3 regions of the Exiguobacterium sp. s59 genome follow, and region 3 is predicted to be linked to each of the others. Evidence: riboswitches for the same ligand, from Rfam matches in the RefSeq annotation. Region 3 holds a riboswitch; each other region holds the start of a gene.
What was found. Region 3 has a riboswitch for thiamine pyrophosphate ahead of thiW (energy coupling factor transporter S component ThiW). Riboswitches for the same ligand answer to the same signal wherever they lie in the genome.

Region 1 (5,290 bases), on a different contig from region 3:
GTGGAAGAGCGCCAAAACCATCTCGTTCGGCCACCGATTGCGAATATTGATCAAGCGTTCCTCCTCTTTTCAGTTAAGGAACCAGCGTTTTCCTATCATTTGCTTGACCGTTTTCTCATTCTCATTGAATCGAAGCAAATTCATCCAATCATCGTATTGACGAAGATGGACTTGCTCGATGAAAGTGAAGTCGAACCGATTCAAGTGGCGATTGCTCGCTATCGGGCGATTGGGTATGACGTGATCGAAACGTCGACGGAGCATGGGCACGGTGTTGATGAAGTGCGCAGTCTATTCAAGGGAAAAACGAGCGTCTTCGCCGGTCAGACCGGTGTCGGGAAAAGTTCGTTACTCAATGCAGTCGCGCCAGAACTCGAGTTGGCGACAGGTGCAATCTCGAAATCGCTCGGACGAGGAAAACATACGACACGTCACGTGACGTTAATCCAATTGGCGGATGGTCTCGTTGCCGATACACCGGGTTTTTCAAGTCTAGAGTTTCCTCAGGAACTTGAGACAGATGAGCTCAGATGGTGCTTCCCCGAATTCGTGGAACGCCATGACGATTGTAAGTTCCGGGGATGTGTCCACGTTAATGAACCAGGATGTGCCATCAAACAAGCGGTTGAAAATGGCGAAATTGCTTCAACAAGGTACGAAAATTATGTTACCTTTATGGAGGAGTTAAACGATCGAAAACGGAGGTATTGACAGATGATTAAAATTGCACCATCTATTTTAGCTGCCGATTTTGCCAACTTGGAAGCTGAAGTAAAAGCCGTTCAAGAAGCAGGGGCTGACTATATCCATTTTGACGTGATGGACGGGCAATTCGTACCAAACATCTCGATTGGTCTACCTGTTCTCGCGAGCTTGCGTAAAAAATCAGACATGGTACTCGATGTACATTTGATGATTGACCAACCAGAACGCTACGTTGAAGATTTCGTGAAAGCCGGTGCGGACATCGTAACCGTACACGTGGAAGCGACGAATCATTTGCATCGTGTCTTACAGCAAATCAAAGCGGCAGGTGCGAAATGTGGGGTCGTCTTAAACCCACATACACCACTTTCGACGATTGAACACGTACTCACGGACGTCGATATGGTGTTGCTCATGACGGTCAACCCAGGATTCGGGGGTCAGGCGTTTATTGAATCGGTCGTGCCAAAAATTTCAGCGCTTAGCCAACTTCGTCAAGACCATCAACTTGATTTTGAGATTGAAATCGATGGTGGTGTGAACGCAGAAACGGCAAAACGTTGCATCGATGCTGGAGCTGATGTGCTTGTGGCAGGATCAGCCATCTATAGTCAATCGGATTATAAAGCAGCCATCGATAGCATTCGTGGCGCATCTCGTGTATAATCGACGGTAGAACAACAAGATAGAGTCGCAAGGGGTGTCACATCATGTGGCTGAGAGGCATACGCTAACCCTTTGAACCTGTTCCGTTCACACGGACGTAGGGATGTGGCGAAAATGCACGTTGCGAATTCAAGCAGCATGGCGTTTACGTCATGCTGCTTTTTGTCGTTCAAACAAATAAAGGAGGAAGAAGGATGAAATCACGTTTCAAATTACAAGCGCTCATTGAAATTTCATTGTTTGCGGCGCTCGGGCTTATTTTTGATTTGCTCATTCCATATCGTTTACCACAAGGTGGGTCTATCAGTTTAGCGATGCTCCCGATCTTTGTCATGGCGTTCCGTCACGGGCTGAAAAGTGGTCTTGCGACAGGCGCGCTCGTCGGGACACTTCAACTCTTGTTCGGAGCATACATTTTCACACCTGTACAATTCTTGCTCGACTATACGGTCGCATATGGCCTCGTCGGTATGGCCGGGGTATTCGCAGGGCGAGTGAAACATGCTGCGAGTCAAGGTGCGACAAAGACGCTTGCCATCTATTTAGTGCTCGGGGCATTGCTCGGGTCGATGTTACGATACGCAGCGCACGTCATCTCGGGTATCGTCTTCTTCGCTGAATACGCAGAAGGTCCGGTCGTGGCCTACTCGCTCGGATATAACGCCACGTATATGCTCCCATCCTTTGTCATCTCGGCCATCGTGTTAGTACTTCTCTTCACGACAGCACCACGTTTCACGCGTGTGGCGACACGGGATATCCGTCAATGAACGTACTAATCGTCGCGGCGAGTCCGGCACCTATTCCGGACTTACCGCGTGATGCCGATTTTGTGATTGGTGTGGATGGTGGATATCAAAGACTGTTAGATGAAGGAGTTGTACCAGACGTCGTGGTGGGAGATTTTGATTCGTTCGATGGGACACCACCTGATCAAGCGTTACGCTATCCTTCGGAGAAAGATGTGACAGACTTAGAAATTGCATTGGAGTTAGCAAGAGAACGGGGAGCAACACGAATCGATGTGTATGGGGCTCTCGGGGGACGGATCGATATGACGTTTGCGAACGTAGGCTTACTGGAGTCCTATCCGGAGATGCACCTTCATGATGAAGGGCAAACGGTCTATCTTGTAAGAATAGGAGACTATACCATTCCGAAACGGGACGGTCACTATTTGTCTTTCATGCCATGGAAGACAGCTACGATTTCCATTAAAGATGTCAAATATCCACTTGACCATCATGACGTGACGAGCGGAGAGGCGCTGACGATCTCAAATGAATGGTCTACGGATTCTGCCCGGTTGACGGTCCATCAAGGGACCGTTCTCGTCATGATTGTCAAAAAATGAGCACAAAAAAATCCCATCGGCGAATGCCGCTGGGATTTATTCGTTCGTGTATAAGTATTATACGCGTTCAACGAGACCTGATTTAAGTGCGCGAGCTGAAACCCAAACGCGTTTCGGTTTACCGTCAACGAGAATACGAACTTTTTGTACGTTTACACCCCAAGTACGTTTTGTCTTGTTGAGTGCGTGCGAACGGTTGTTACCTGATTTAGGTGATTTACCTGTTACGTAGCATTTACGTGCCATGCGTTTCCCCTCCTTTTTTATGTGGGTTCGTCCTAATAGACACTCGTTTATATTAGCACGGCTTTTTTCCCGATGCAACTAGAAAATCGTACCATGACAAGAAAAAAACTTGACATTACTCTCAAGGATTTGAATAATGAATGAGGTTATCGCGTTAATTGACCGAGTTTCTGGAGCAGGTTCTTTTAATAACTAGGTACTTATTGTAGAATGTACATTAGGAATCATTCCGAATAAAGGAGGCTACTCCATATGGCAATTGAAATGAAGACAACATATGGCAATATTGACATCACAAGTGACGTCATCGCGACACTCGCAGGTGGTGCAGCGATGGAATGCTTCGGTGTGGTCGGCATGGCTTCACAAGCACAATTGAAAGACGGCATTGCTGAATTGTTAAAACGTGAAAATTACGCGCGTGGTGTCGTCGTACGTCAAGAAGACGAAGACGTACATATCGACATGCACATCATTGTAAGCTACGGGACGAAAGTATCTGAAGTCGCATACAACGTGCAGAGCCGAGTCAAGTATACGCTCGGAGAAACTTTAGGATTAAACGTTTCGTCGGTAAATATATTCGTTCAAGGCGTTCGTCTGACGAATGACTGACGAAAACGGAGGAGGATTTGGTGTGGGTTTAAAACGTTTAGATGGATTGGCGCTCTCAAACATGATCGCGAACGGAGCGGCCAACTTGAGCCAAAACGCAGATTATGTAGATTCGCTTAACGTCTTCCCGGTTCCAGACGGAGACACGGGGACGAACATGAACTTGACGATGACGTCGGGCGCGAAAGAAGTAGCGGCGATGAACTCATCAAATATCGCAGAGGTGTCATCAAAGTTTGCACGTGGACTACTTATGGGAGCACGCGGAAACTCGGGTGTTATTTTAAGTCAGTTGTTCCGTGGATTCGGTAAAGCTGTTGAAGGAAAAGCAGAACTGACAACAGTTGATTTTGCAGAAGCGCTCAAGCGCGGTGTCGACACGGCATACAAGGCGGTTATGAAACCGGTTGAAGGAACGATTTTGACGGTTGCTCGTGAAGCGGCCGACGAAGCGCTCCTTGCGTCAGAGTCGACAAGTGATTTCACTGAATTTATGAAACGCGTCATCGAAGAAGCGAAAGCATCGTTAGACCGTACACCGGACTTGTTGCCGGTATTAAAAGAAGTCGGCGTCGTCGACTCGGGCGGTCAAGGACTTCTCGTCATCTACGAAGGTTTCCTTGCTAGCCTTGAAGGCAAAGAGCTCGAGAAACCACATGCTCCTGTCATGGATGCGTTGATCGAGGCAGAACACCATGCGCATGCGGCACAAGGGTTCATGTCTACAGAAGATATCGAATTCGGTTATTGCACAGAGATCATGGTTCGTTTCCAAGACGAAAAGTTAAAGGATGCACCGTTCAATGAAGATGCGTTCCGTAACGAATTGTCTGAACTGGGAGATTCTCTCCTTGTCGTCGCGGACGAAGAACTCTTAAAAGTTCACGTTCACGTTGAGACACCGGGTGAGGTCATCACGAAAGGTCAACGTTTCGGTGAACTCGTCGCCGTTAAAATCGAGAACATGCGTCAACAACACTCGACCATTCTCGAAGAAGAACATGGTGCGAATCAACACGGTGTTCAACAGGCAGAGAAGCCGAAAGCACCATTTGCGATCGTCACGGTAGCAATGGGTGAAGGCGTCAGCGAATTGTTCCGTTCACTCGGGGCAGCACACGTCATCGAGGGCGGTCAAACGATGAACCCATCAACAGAAGATATCGTCAAGGCGATTGAGTCTGCACATGCGGAACACGTCTTTATCTTCCCGAACAACTCAAACATCATCATGGCTGCTGAGCAAGCAGCGTCTGTCGCACCATGCGGCGTCTCTGTCATCCCGACGAAGACGGTCCCACAAGGTCTTGCGGCAGCAATCGCCTTCAACCCAGAGGCGGATGTCGAGATGAACGAACAAGCGATGAAGTCAGCTGCCGCGACTGTGAAGTCCGGACAAGTCACTTACGCTGTTCGTGACACGAGCATCGATGGTGTGGAAATCAAGAAAGACGAGCACATGGCGATTGCAGAGAAGAAAATCGTTTCTTCCTCAACGTCGAGCCTCGAAGCTGCTAAAAAGTTGGTCGATGCACTCGTCGAAGCAGATGATGAAATCATTACGATCTTAACGGGTGAAGGTTCATCTGAAGCAGACGTAGAAGCGTTGACGTCATATATCGAATCTGTAAATGATGAGATTGAGATTGAAGTACACGACGGCAAACAACCGCTTTACTCTTATATTTTTAGTGTGGAATAAGC
Region 2 (5,290 bases), on a different contig from region 3:
CCCGTCAACAGGCAAAAAGTTACTTGAAGTCCATGTTCCCGCACCAAATGTCACTTCATGTGCCTTTATCGGAGATGGACTCAATCGATTAGCTATCACGACGGCTCGTGAAGGAATGGATGAGGAGGCGCTTTCTGAATATCCGGAAGCGGGATCGGTATTTATCATCGACACAGAAGTGAAAGGGATGCCATTGTATCGTTTCGGTCGCTGAGGAGGAAGTACGATGGTGAAACGACTGTTAGTTCGAGCTGGAATTGGGTTGGCAGTTGCTGCAGCGGTCAAGATTGGGATTCAAAAGTTACAAGAAAATCGAACGCGTGAAGAAGATCATTCGTATCTCGATCCGAAGTGGGATGAAGTGCCAAGTATTGATTCGGATAAAGATGAGGATGAGGTCGGATTGACTCAACTCGATTCGATTTATCGGGCTGAATGGCAGGCGAATGCTTATCCACGCTCGGAGGCAGAACGAAAAGCATTGGAAGAATAATTGTATGTTCTTCAAAAACACGTCCATGTGGCGTGTTTTTTATTGACAAAAGTAAGGAACGACTCCATTATACAAAGAGTAATGATTACGATTTAATGGAGGTCCATCATGAAACGAATTCCAATTACAGTACTTTCGGGTTATCTCGGTAGCGGGAAGACGACACTGCTCAACCACATCTTACATAACCGAGAACATAAAAAATATGCGGTCATCGTGAATGATATGAGCGAGTTGAATATCGACGAGAAGCTGATTGATCAGGGCGGGTTCTCGCGGACCGATGAAAAGCTAGTCGAACTCTCGAACGGGTGTATCTGCTGCACGCTGCGGGAAGATTTGTTGACGGCTGTCTATGACTTAACAAAAGACCGTGAGCTCGACGGGATCATCATCGAGTCATCAGGAATCTCTGAACCAATTCCTGTCGCGCAGACATTCACGTATGCCGATGACGCTCTTGGGATTGATTTGACGAGCCGTGTGTACATCGATGCGATGGTCACGGTCGTCGATGCGTACCGTTTCTTCAAAGATTTCAATTCTGGTGAATCGCTCATGGAGCGTCAACAAGCCGTCGACACCGGTGACGTCCGTGAAGTAGTCGATTTGCTCGTCGACCAAGTCGAATTTGCGGATATCATCGTATTGAATAAGGCGGACCGTGTGTCCGAAGGGGAACTACAGGAGATGAAGGGGTTACTCCAAACACTGAACCCGAGTGCGAGATTGTTGACGTCGACATACTCGAACGTCGCGTTAGAAGACCTTCTAGACGTCCAGTTATTCGATTTTGATCAGGCGATGCGCGCTGCAGGGTGGATCCAAGAACTCGAGTCGGAAGAACATACGCCGGAAACGGAAGAGTATGGCATCAGCTCATTTGTCTACCGGCGCCGTCGACCGTTCCACCCTGAACGTTTGATGCACTGGATGGAACATTATCCAGAAGAAATCGTCCGTGCAAAAGGATTTTTATGGATTGCGACAAGAAACGACCTCGCTTGTCTGTTTTCACAGGCAGGGTATGCATCAACGCTCGAACATGCAGGTCGTTGGCTTGCGACGTTACCTGCAAGTGAACGTGAGGAGATGTTTGCAGCTGAACCTGAGCTTCGTGAGGATTACATCGAGCCATACGGGGATCGGCAAAACGAGTTGGTGCTCATCGGTCAACGAATGGAACGGGAAGTGGTCGAGCAATCGCTTGACGCCTGTTTATTGACGGACGAAGAGATGCCGTCATCGTGGAATACGTTCCATGACCCACTTCCGGGTTCAGGTCATCTCGTCACATATTCAGATTGACCGTTTACAAAAGATTAAAACATCGCTATACTGTGACTGCATAAGTAACCGCATATTAATGACTGCACTAGGGGTGCTTCGGCTGAGATGAGAGCATGGCTCCGATCCCTTATAACTCGATCCAGATAATACTGGCGTGAGGAAGTGCGGCACTTTCTCTATGCAAGTTTGTATAGATTTTGTTGCTGCATTCTCATGAATGCGGCTTTTTTTATGCAAACACATTTAGAGGGGGAAACAAAATGAATGAATCATGTGGTACGAGCCCAATCGTCGGGTTTCGATTCACACTGAGCCCGATGACAGACGATTTTGTCGGGACAATCAAAGGTGCTCTAAAACGAACGGATCTGTCAGGTGTGTGGAGACATACGGATGACGTGTCGACGGTCATCCGTGGACGAGTCGAGCATGTGTTTGACGTCGCTCGAACGGTGTTGAGTCTTGCTTCGGAGGAAGGGAAGCACGTCTCGCTGAGCGGAACGTTCTCTGTCGGTTGTCCAGGAGATTCAACGGGAGATGAGGCACTCGAGGCTCCGAGCGAACCATCAAACGGTGCATCAAGAGACCAGTATGTGTCTTCGCAGTTCGCACTCTATCCGATGGGTGCTGACAATTACATGGAACTCATCTATGAAGAAATCGAGCAAGCAAAACAGGCTGGTGTCTATAACGAGTCGATGCATTATGCATCAGGCATCCATGGGAACTTAGATGACGTGTTCTCGTACTATGAGGCGGCTTTTAAGCGGACGCGCGAAAAGAACCGACATGTTGTCATGACGGTGACGTTCAGTGTAAATAGTCCGTCACATGGAGGGCGACATGCTTAAATCGTGGAAATTAAAAGAGGTCGTCCTTGTCTCCGTATTGTCTGTCGTCTTTGCCGTCGTCTACTTATTGTTCGTCCATATTGGGAACTTATGGGCAGGATTGATCGGACCGATCGCCTACGAGTGGATCTTCGGTATCTGGTTCATCGTGTCAATCATCTCGGCGTACATCATCCGGAAGCCTGGTGCCGCCTTCATCTCAGAAGTGATGGCCGCGACGATTGAGATGTTGATTGGGAATGCCATTGGGCCACGCATCATCTTGGTCGGCATCGTTCAAGGTTTAGGGGCAGAAGCCGTCTTTGCGATGACGGGCTACCGACGTTATGAGCTATGGGTACTCATGCTTGCCGGATTTGGGTCGGCTGTCACGAGTTTCGTCTATACATATTTCATGAGTGGGTTCGCGATGTTAGAGCCAGGTTATGTGGCGACGATGTTCGGGCTGAGAGCCGTCAGTGGGATGGTCATCGCTGGGATCGGTGGGAAGTTGCTCAGTGACCTATTGCTGAAGACAGGATCACTTCGCGGTTATGCGATTTCACGAAGTGGGAACGTCCATGGTTGAGACAGAGTCACTTCATTTTAGATTCCCAGAGAGTTCTGAGGCGATTCTTGAAGACGTGACCGTTTCAATCCGTCAAGGTCGTACGATTCTTAGTGGGGCGAGCGGAAGCGGGAAATCGACGCTTCTCGCGCTATTCAACCGTCTCTATCCGGAGAATTGTGACGGAATCCTTGATGGTAGACTCGAACTACTTGGACGATCATACGACGACTATGCACCTGGCGAGATCAATCAGCGGGTCGGGACGGTGTTTCAAGACCCGGATACGCAATTTGTCATGGAGCGGGTGGATGAAGAACTGATCTTCACACTTGAGAACTTGTCGACACCTGTCTCAGACATCGAACAACGCGTGACGGAAATCCTCGAATCGTTACAGTTGAGTGATTATCGAAACCGAAAAATCGATTCGTTGTCAGGCGGACAGAAACAGCGGATTGCTGTTGCGTGCGCTCTAGTCGGAAGACCGGAATGGCTACTGCTCGATGAACCGTTGACTCATCTTGACCCGGTGACCGCGTACGAATTTGTGGAATGGCTCGATCGAGTGACAGGACTGAACGTCATCGTCGTTGAACATCGTCCTCACCTATGGGGTGATTACTTTGACTGGCATATTGAATTAGAGCGAGGGCGTATCGTTCGGAATGAATCCTTTTGCCCGGTCGATGACTTTGCATTTATAAAGTCAAACGCTTCGCTAAAAAATCCTTATCACTACACAATCGAAGAGGTCAGACGTGATTCATTTCAGCTGAAAAGATCGGAGCTTCATGTCCGAGCAGGAGAAGTGATTGCCATACTTGGTCCGAATGGGAGCGGGAAGTCCACGTTTTTAAGAAGCTTAACGGAACATGACCGACGGGTTGGGCTCGTACCGCAATCGCCGGAACATTTATTTTTCATGAATTCTGTCGAAAGTGAATTACAGTTTGGTCATGAAGATTCGATTGAGAGCGTTTTATCTGACATGTCGCTTCTTGATCAGCGACATCTCCATCCGTTATCTCTCAGTCACGGACAAAAACGGAGGCTCGCAGTTGCAATCCAGTCGCTATCGAACAAACAGTTGCTCGCATTCGATGAACCGACAGCGGGTCAAGACGAACCGTCATTGCATGCGCTCGAGCTGTTGATGAAGCGACATGCTGAAATGGGTCGAACGATTCTATTCGTGACCCACGACTTGTCGTTCGCCCGCATCGCCAACACGTTTTATTTGATGAAGGACGGGGAACTTTCAGGACCATTTAAAGATGAACTCTGGAAGGACACGGAGACACTTCGTCATTATCGGTTGCAAGGGAGGAGAGCGCGATGTCACTCCATGACATGAATCCGACGGTGAAATTTCTAACATTGACGTTCGTCATGTTCGGTCTCGCATTGTTTTACAATCCATGGACCCCGCTCGTGATCGTAGTAGGGACGGTACTGATTCAATGGATGGCAACCAATGTCTCATGGAAAAGATGGCTACTTTTCTTGATCCCTTTTCTCATCACGGCGCTCGGAACGTTTTGGACAACGCTCGTTTTCGGAAAAGACCTCGGGGGAGAGACATGGGTGACCATTCTGAGTCAGGAAGTCACAATTGAGGAGAGGGATGTCGCGATTGCCCTCAGCCTTCGCGTATTGGCGTTCACGGTCCTCTCGCTTCTTTTCATGTTGACGACGGATTCAAAGCGGTTCGTCATGAGTCTGATGCAACAGGCGAAGTTGTCACCGACAATCGCATATAGCGCGCTCGTCGGGTTCCGTTTCATTCCTCTTTTAAAACGGGAACTGCAACAACTTCAATATGCACATCGCCTACGGGGTGTCCCACTCGATACGAGATGGGAACGTCTACGGCACGTGCCGAAATTACTGTTGCCACTCCTTGCCGGATCGATTCGAAGAGCGGAGCGTGTCGCCTTCTCGATGGAAGCGAGAGGGTTTACAGGCGGAAAACGGACGATTTATGACAGGGTTGAAGTCAAATCAAGTGATTTTATATGGTCAGGTGTCTTTTTCGCGTTGTTTGGATTTGCCATCTGGGCAGGAATATAAAAAACGAATGGCCGCCACAAGGGGCGGCCATTCGTG
Region 3 (5,290 bases):
TGATCAGAAACGTATCACGCAGTTCAATGATGGTTCCTTCAGGTGCTTTTAGTTTACTTAAATGTCCATCGACGACGAAGTAGATGTTCCCACCGTGCTTCGGTAAGAACGTGACACCAAGTTGTTCGAGTCGTGCGACTTCCGCTTCGAGGTCATCCACATAGAGGGCAAAATGGACGGGACCGGCCGCGTGTTTCGAATAGTCTTGTAACGCTTCATCGGCTTTGGCGGTCTGTAGCTCGATATAAAAATCACCGAGCTTGAGCCAACTATTGAAGTCACGCGTATGGAAGTTTGGTGACTCTTGGACGAGTTCAAAACCGAGCGCTTCGTAAAATGACTTCGATGCGGCATAATCTGGTGTTTGGATACAAATATGGTGAATTTGTTTCATCAGGACTTTCCTTTCGTTTGGAGGTCGTTCACTCGGTTGCGGTGGAACGGGGAAGTCACATCTTCCGAGATGAGACTGATCGTATGTCCATCCGGGTCTCGTACGTCAAAGTAAGACATGCCTCCGAAATCGTGAAGCGGTGTCGCGATCAATCCTGCTTGTTCGAACGATTGATACGTGAACTGAATGTCCTCACAGATGACGTTGAAATAGACATGGGCTTGTCCGGATGCATCTTTAAATGTTGCGGGTTGCGGTGACGAGGTCTGGATCAATCCGAGTTGAGTCGAACCGTCTGGCAGACAAATCCCTATTCCTCCTTCCCAGCGCCCGATTTCTTGGGCATGAAAATAAGTGGTATACCAGTTCAGAGACTGTTCGACATCTGATACGGGAATGAAGATACTTCCGATTCGAAACATATGATAACCTCCCTTTCTCTTATTAGTGTAGCGAATGCATGGTCTCGAAGATACGGGGGAAGAAACTTTTTATGGGAGCAAGCGTATGGAAGATAGAGAAAGATAGAAATCAACGAGGTGAAAGCATGAAAGGAAATGAATTCACGATTCAATCGATTGATGCAGTCAATCGAGAGGCGGTCATCGCCCTGACAGTGGACGAGAAACAATCCCGATTCATCGAGACAAATTCCGAGTCGCTTCAAGAGATGGCTGAGGATACGAAATACAATTGGCGGAGCTATGCATTCTATGAAGGCGAGCGACCGGTTGGCTTCATGATGGTCGGAGCGGAAAACCAGACAGAACGTTATGTATGGCTCGACCGCTTCATGATTGGTCAACATGAACAGGGGAAAGGCGTTGGAACGAAGTGCCTACGCATGGCGGTGGACTGGATTCAGACAGAGTACGACGTGGATGATATCATCCTGAGCCTTCATCCAGAGAATGAAGCGGCGAAACGATTTTATGCGAAGAACGGCTTTGTCGACAGCGGCTTAATCGATGAATGGAACGACGAAGCGATTTGGGTCTATCACACAAAAACCCGACCGTCATGAGTCGGTCGGGTTCTCGGATCAACAATTTGTTATTTGAGGACACTTGGTCGCAACTGTTTCACGCGCGACAAAACGAGCCAACCGAGAAGCGCTCCCGTCAAACTAGAAGCAAGGAACGCCGGCACGAAGAAGAAGGCGCCGAACGTTGAACCCATTAACAGTTTCGCGTACGGAACGGCAATCAACGAGGCGATGACACCAGTTCCGATGATTTCTCCGAGAGCGGCAGCATAGAGACGGTTCGTGCGAACGAAGAAGATGCCGGCAAGACACGCACCGATCATGCCGCCAGGGAATGCGAGCAGTGACCCGGTCCCAGTCATGACGCGAATGAGTCCTGTGACGAAAGCGACGAGAACGGCTCCGATCGGACCGACGGTGACTGCGGCGATCACGTTCACCATGTGTTGAATCGGATAAGCGCGAGCGACACCTGTGGGAATCGAGATGAACATCGAGCCGACGACGGCGATGGCAACGAGCATTGCCATCCAAGTGAGTTGTTGAATACGCATGAATAGTCTCCTTTCAAAATAAAAACGCCACGTTTCCAGACGGAAAAATGGCGTGGACATACAGAGACGTATCCCAAGCCACTTCCCTACGCTGGTATGAGCCAGATCAGGTTCAAAGGGTCCGGCAAATGCCGTCTCAGCCCGAGGGCTCCCCTAGTGGTCGTTTATTGGTTTGAGTATAGCATAAATTGGAAGGGGACGGAATTACCCCTCATACTTGGCTAACAGGTCCTCATAGTCCTTCTCGTTCCAAAAGAGCGGTGAGATGGATTCGGGACCTTTTAAAATTTCTCCATCCTGATCATATACGATGGCATACCCGCCTTCGACATCAAATACGAATAAGTCGACAGTGACTTCGGTCACGCCGTTGCCGGCGACGATCACATCATCAATTGGTTCCCGTGCGAGCTCGACGCCCGCTTCATCGAGTTCAACGAGGAGGGCTGACGTGTAGGCATGCCGGTCATAGACCGATTGGAATTCATCGTGTGTGAGGACGACATCGGTAGGTGGGGCACTTGTGCCGAATTTCCGATTCTCAATCTCTTCAACATATTGAAAGAAGGACTCTTCTTGCCAAAAGAGTGGAGCGACCGATTCGGAACCGTTGATTAATGTTCCATCCTGACTGTCGAATACCGTAGCGTACGTTCCGTCATCGAGTTTGAACGGATAAATATCCGCATATGTGTGTTCGAGACCGTTCCCGGCAATGATGACGCGTTCGAACGTCTCACGGAACGGTTTGATGCCTTGTTGCTCGAGCGCAGCAAGGAGCGGTTGTGTTTGTTCATATTGGTCATAGACGTCTTTAAAGTCTTCACGTGTCCATTCGGTGATGGGTTCATCGGGTGATTCGATTGGGATCGGATTGTCTGCCACCGTATCCGTACAACCTGTGAGTAAAAGTGCACTTAATCCGAACATCGCCCATCGTCTCATGATTTCATCCCCTTAACTGACATTTTCCACCATTTTATCATTCATGATGAAAAAGCAGAACCTGTGCACATTCTCACTCGGGGTGAGGACGTGTCGCGTAGTGATCGAGTGTGCTCTTGAAGTGGAGCGTATCTTCTTCAGAAATCGTCACGCCTGAGGAGGTACCGTAGCGAACCGCATGATAAATGGACAGGTTCATCGGTAAATCGATGCGTTGGAACCACTCTTGCAATGTCTCATGAGCACGCAATCGCTTAGTTGGAACGAGAGATTGATTGAATATGATTAGCGCATCACGAATTGGGACGTTCGTGAACGCTGTGAGCGTTGAGACGGACGAAGCGTTCTCGTGTTGTAGCGATTCGATAAGCGGGTCTGTGCTTGAATCAGCATGATCTCGTGCGCGCGCCAAACGTTGCTTCCGTTTCCGATAGATATAAAAGGACAGGCAACAAAGCGCAAGCAAAGCGACGAATAACCCGAGATTTCGTCGTATGTATTCTCCAGAGCCTGTCAATTTATCGAGTGGTTTTATTTTTCCTTTTTGGGGGTCCAATTTAAACGGGTAATCTGCTTTAGATTCATCCATTAAAAGCTTACTGTCTTCATCTGATATGAAATCCGTCGGAGGACTGTTATTTTCCTCGACCGGTATCGTTTCCGGATTATAGAGCCACTCGAATACACTCGTCGTGATTACCATCATCGTGAAGGTGATCAGAAGTGTGGTGGAAATCATGAGAAGAAACTTGTTCGTCCAACGCAAGAGGACACCTCCTTTTTGAATGTTCAGACTATTTGTTGTTTATCTTACCATAAAAAGGTAAAGTTTGATTAAGACAAAAAATGGAGGTCGTCATATGGGCATGGAGCAGGTCATCAAACAGTTGAACGAGGTGTATTTAGGAAAAGAGGATGTCGTACTGCTCTGTTGTACGGCGTTACTCGCGGAAGGACACATTTTGTTAGAGGATGTACCCGGTACGGGAAAAACGTTACTTGCCAAGACGATTGCAGCTAGCTTCGACGGAGCGTTTTCTCGGATTCAGTTCACGGCCGACTTGTTACCGTCTGACGTGATTGGCGCAGATTACTTCAACATGCAGACGCAGAAGTTCGACCATCGACAAGGACCGATCTTTGCGAATATCGTCTTGATCGATGAAATCAACCGAGCGGTTCCACGGACGCAGTCCGCCTTGCTCGAGGCGATGGAAGAGCGGCAAGTCTCCATCGGGGGAGAGACATATCCGATGCCGAAACCATTTTTCGTCATCGCGACGCAAAACCCGATCGAATCGGCAGGGACGTTCCCGTTACCGGATGCCCAGCTCGACCGCTTCTTGATTTCGATTCCGGTCGGTTACCCTGATGTCGCCGAAGAGCGAGAGCTGCTCTTACAAGTGATGCGTCAAACACGGAAAACCGTGGAGGCGGTCGCGACGTTAGACGAGTTACGTCACGCCCAGGAGGAAGTGAAGCAAGTATCGATTCAAGATGACGTCCTCGATTATTTACTCGGGCTCGTCCATGCGACACGAGAACACCAATCCGTCGAGGTCGGTGTCAGTCCACGCGGAGCCATCGCGCTCATGCGGGCTTCTCAAAGTTACGCCTATCTCCATAATCGATTGTATGTCATTCCGGAAGATGTGAAAGCCGTGGCACCTTATGTATTGGCCCATCGCCTGACGTTGACGCTTGAAGGAGGCATCAAATCGACGAAACAGGATATCATCCGTTACATCTTAGACACCGTTTCTGTGCCGGTCGAGGGTTGACGATGACGTTCTCGACACATAACGCCCTACAGAAACAATGGATTCCGGTCTATGGATTCGCTGGGGTGATTCTCGTATTCGTCCCGTACATGGAGATTGTCGGATATGCCCTCTGTTTACTTGCGGGCATCGTCTGGTTCTTCGAACGGACGCGGAAACAGTTAGAGCGAGCCCTTCGTCTTCATATACATACACACGAATCTCTTCTCTTTGTTGGGGATGAGGCGGAAGTGCAAGTGATGCTAGACGGAAGTGAAACCCTCGAACGACTCGGGCTTCCGGTTCGCGTTCGTCTGAAATCCAATACAGCGCTTAGCTTTCCAGACCACGATCGCTCCCCAAATAGTTTAGATATGACGTTACGGACGGATCAGGCCCGTCACTCGCTCCGCGTTCAGGCCGAATTTCGGGGACCAGCTTATATCGAAGAGTGTGTACTCGCTGTGACGCTCCCGTTTCATCTCGGGACGTATCTTCTTGAGTGTTCCATCGAGAAACGGTGGACGGTGCTGCCGTCCCTCACGTTACATCCTCCGGTCGGTACGAAACGATTAGCACTCGGTGACCGTCCTTTGACCGCATCGCCTCTACGGAATCCATTACAGATTCTAGGTTCAAAGCCTTATGAAGG

Region 1: linked by a shared signal. The riboswitch ahead of thiT (energy-coupled thiamine transporter ThiT) and the one ahead of thiW (energy coupling factor transporter S component ThiW) in region 3 are both predicted to bind thiamine pyrophosphate.
Region 2: linked by a shared signal. The riboswitch ahead of KNO91_RS09215 (Ykof family thiamine-binding protein) and the one ahead of thiW (energy coupling factor transporter S component ThiW) in region 3 are both predicted to bind thiamine pyrophosphate.

Annotation. Positions count from the first base shown of each region.
Region 1 is NZ_JACSKG010000001.1:433,155-438,444, forward strand. It holds gene rsgA (ribosome small subunit-dependent GTPase A) at 1-711, shown strand, start outside; gene rpe (ribulose-phosphate 3-epimerase) at 715-1,371, shown strand; TPP riboswitch at 1,392-1,492, shown strand; gene thiT (energy-coupled thiamine transporter ThiT) at 1,566-2,141, shown strand; gene KNO91_RS02240 (thiamine diphosphokinase) at 2,138-2,725, shown strand; gene rpmB (50S ribosomal protein L28) at 2,783-2,971, opposite strand; gene KNO91_RS02250 (Asp23/Gls24 family envelope stress response protein) at 3,224-3,586, shown strand; gene KNO91_RS02255 (DAK2 domain-containing protein) at 3,609-5,288, shown strand.
Region 2 is NZ_JACSKG010000004.1:205,339-210,628, reverse strand. It holds gene KNO91_RS09230 (SMP-30/gluconolactonase/LRE family protein) at 1-214, shown strand, start outside; gene KNO91_RS09225 (hypothetical protein) at 227-493, shown strand; gene KNO91_RS09220 (GTP-binding protein) at 602-1,801, shown strand; TPP riboswitch at 1,861-1,961, shown strand; gene KNO91_RS09215 (Ykof family thiamine-binding protein) at 2,044-2,634, shown strand; gene KNO91_RS09210 (ECF transporter S component) at 2,627-3,202, shown strand; gene KNO91_RS09205 (ABC transporter ATP-binding protein) at 3,195-4,538, shown strand; gene KNO91_RS09200 (energy-coupling factor transporter transmembrane component T family protein) at 4,520-5,254, shown strand.
Region 3 is NZ_JACSKG010000002.1:19,262-24,551, forward strand. It holds gene KNO91_RS03405 (VOC family protein) at 1-394, opposite strand, end outside; gene KNO91_RS03410 (VOC family protein) at 394-816, opposite strand; gene KNO91_RS03415 (GNAT family N-acetyltransferase) at 942-1,418, shown strand; gene thiW (energy coupling factor transporter S component ThiW) at 1,448-1,933, opposite strand; TPP riboswitch at 2,000-2,098, opposite strand; gene KNO91_RS03425 (hypothetical protein) at 2,138-2,878, opposite strand; gene KNO91_RS03430 (hypothetical protein) at 2,952-3,644, opposite strand; gene KNO91_RS03435 (AAA family ATPase) at 3,739-4,659, shown strand; gene KNO91_RS03440 (DUF58 domain-containing protein) at 4,662-5,290, shown strand, end outside.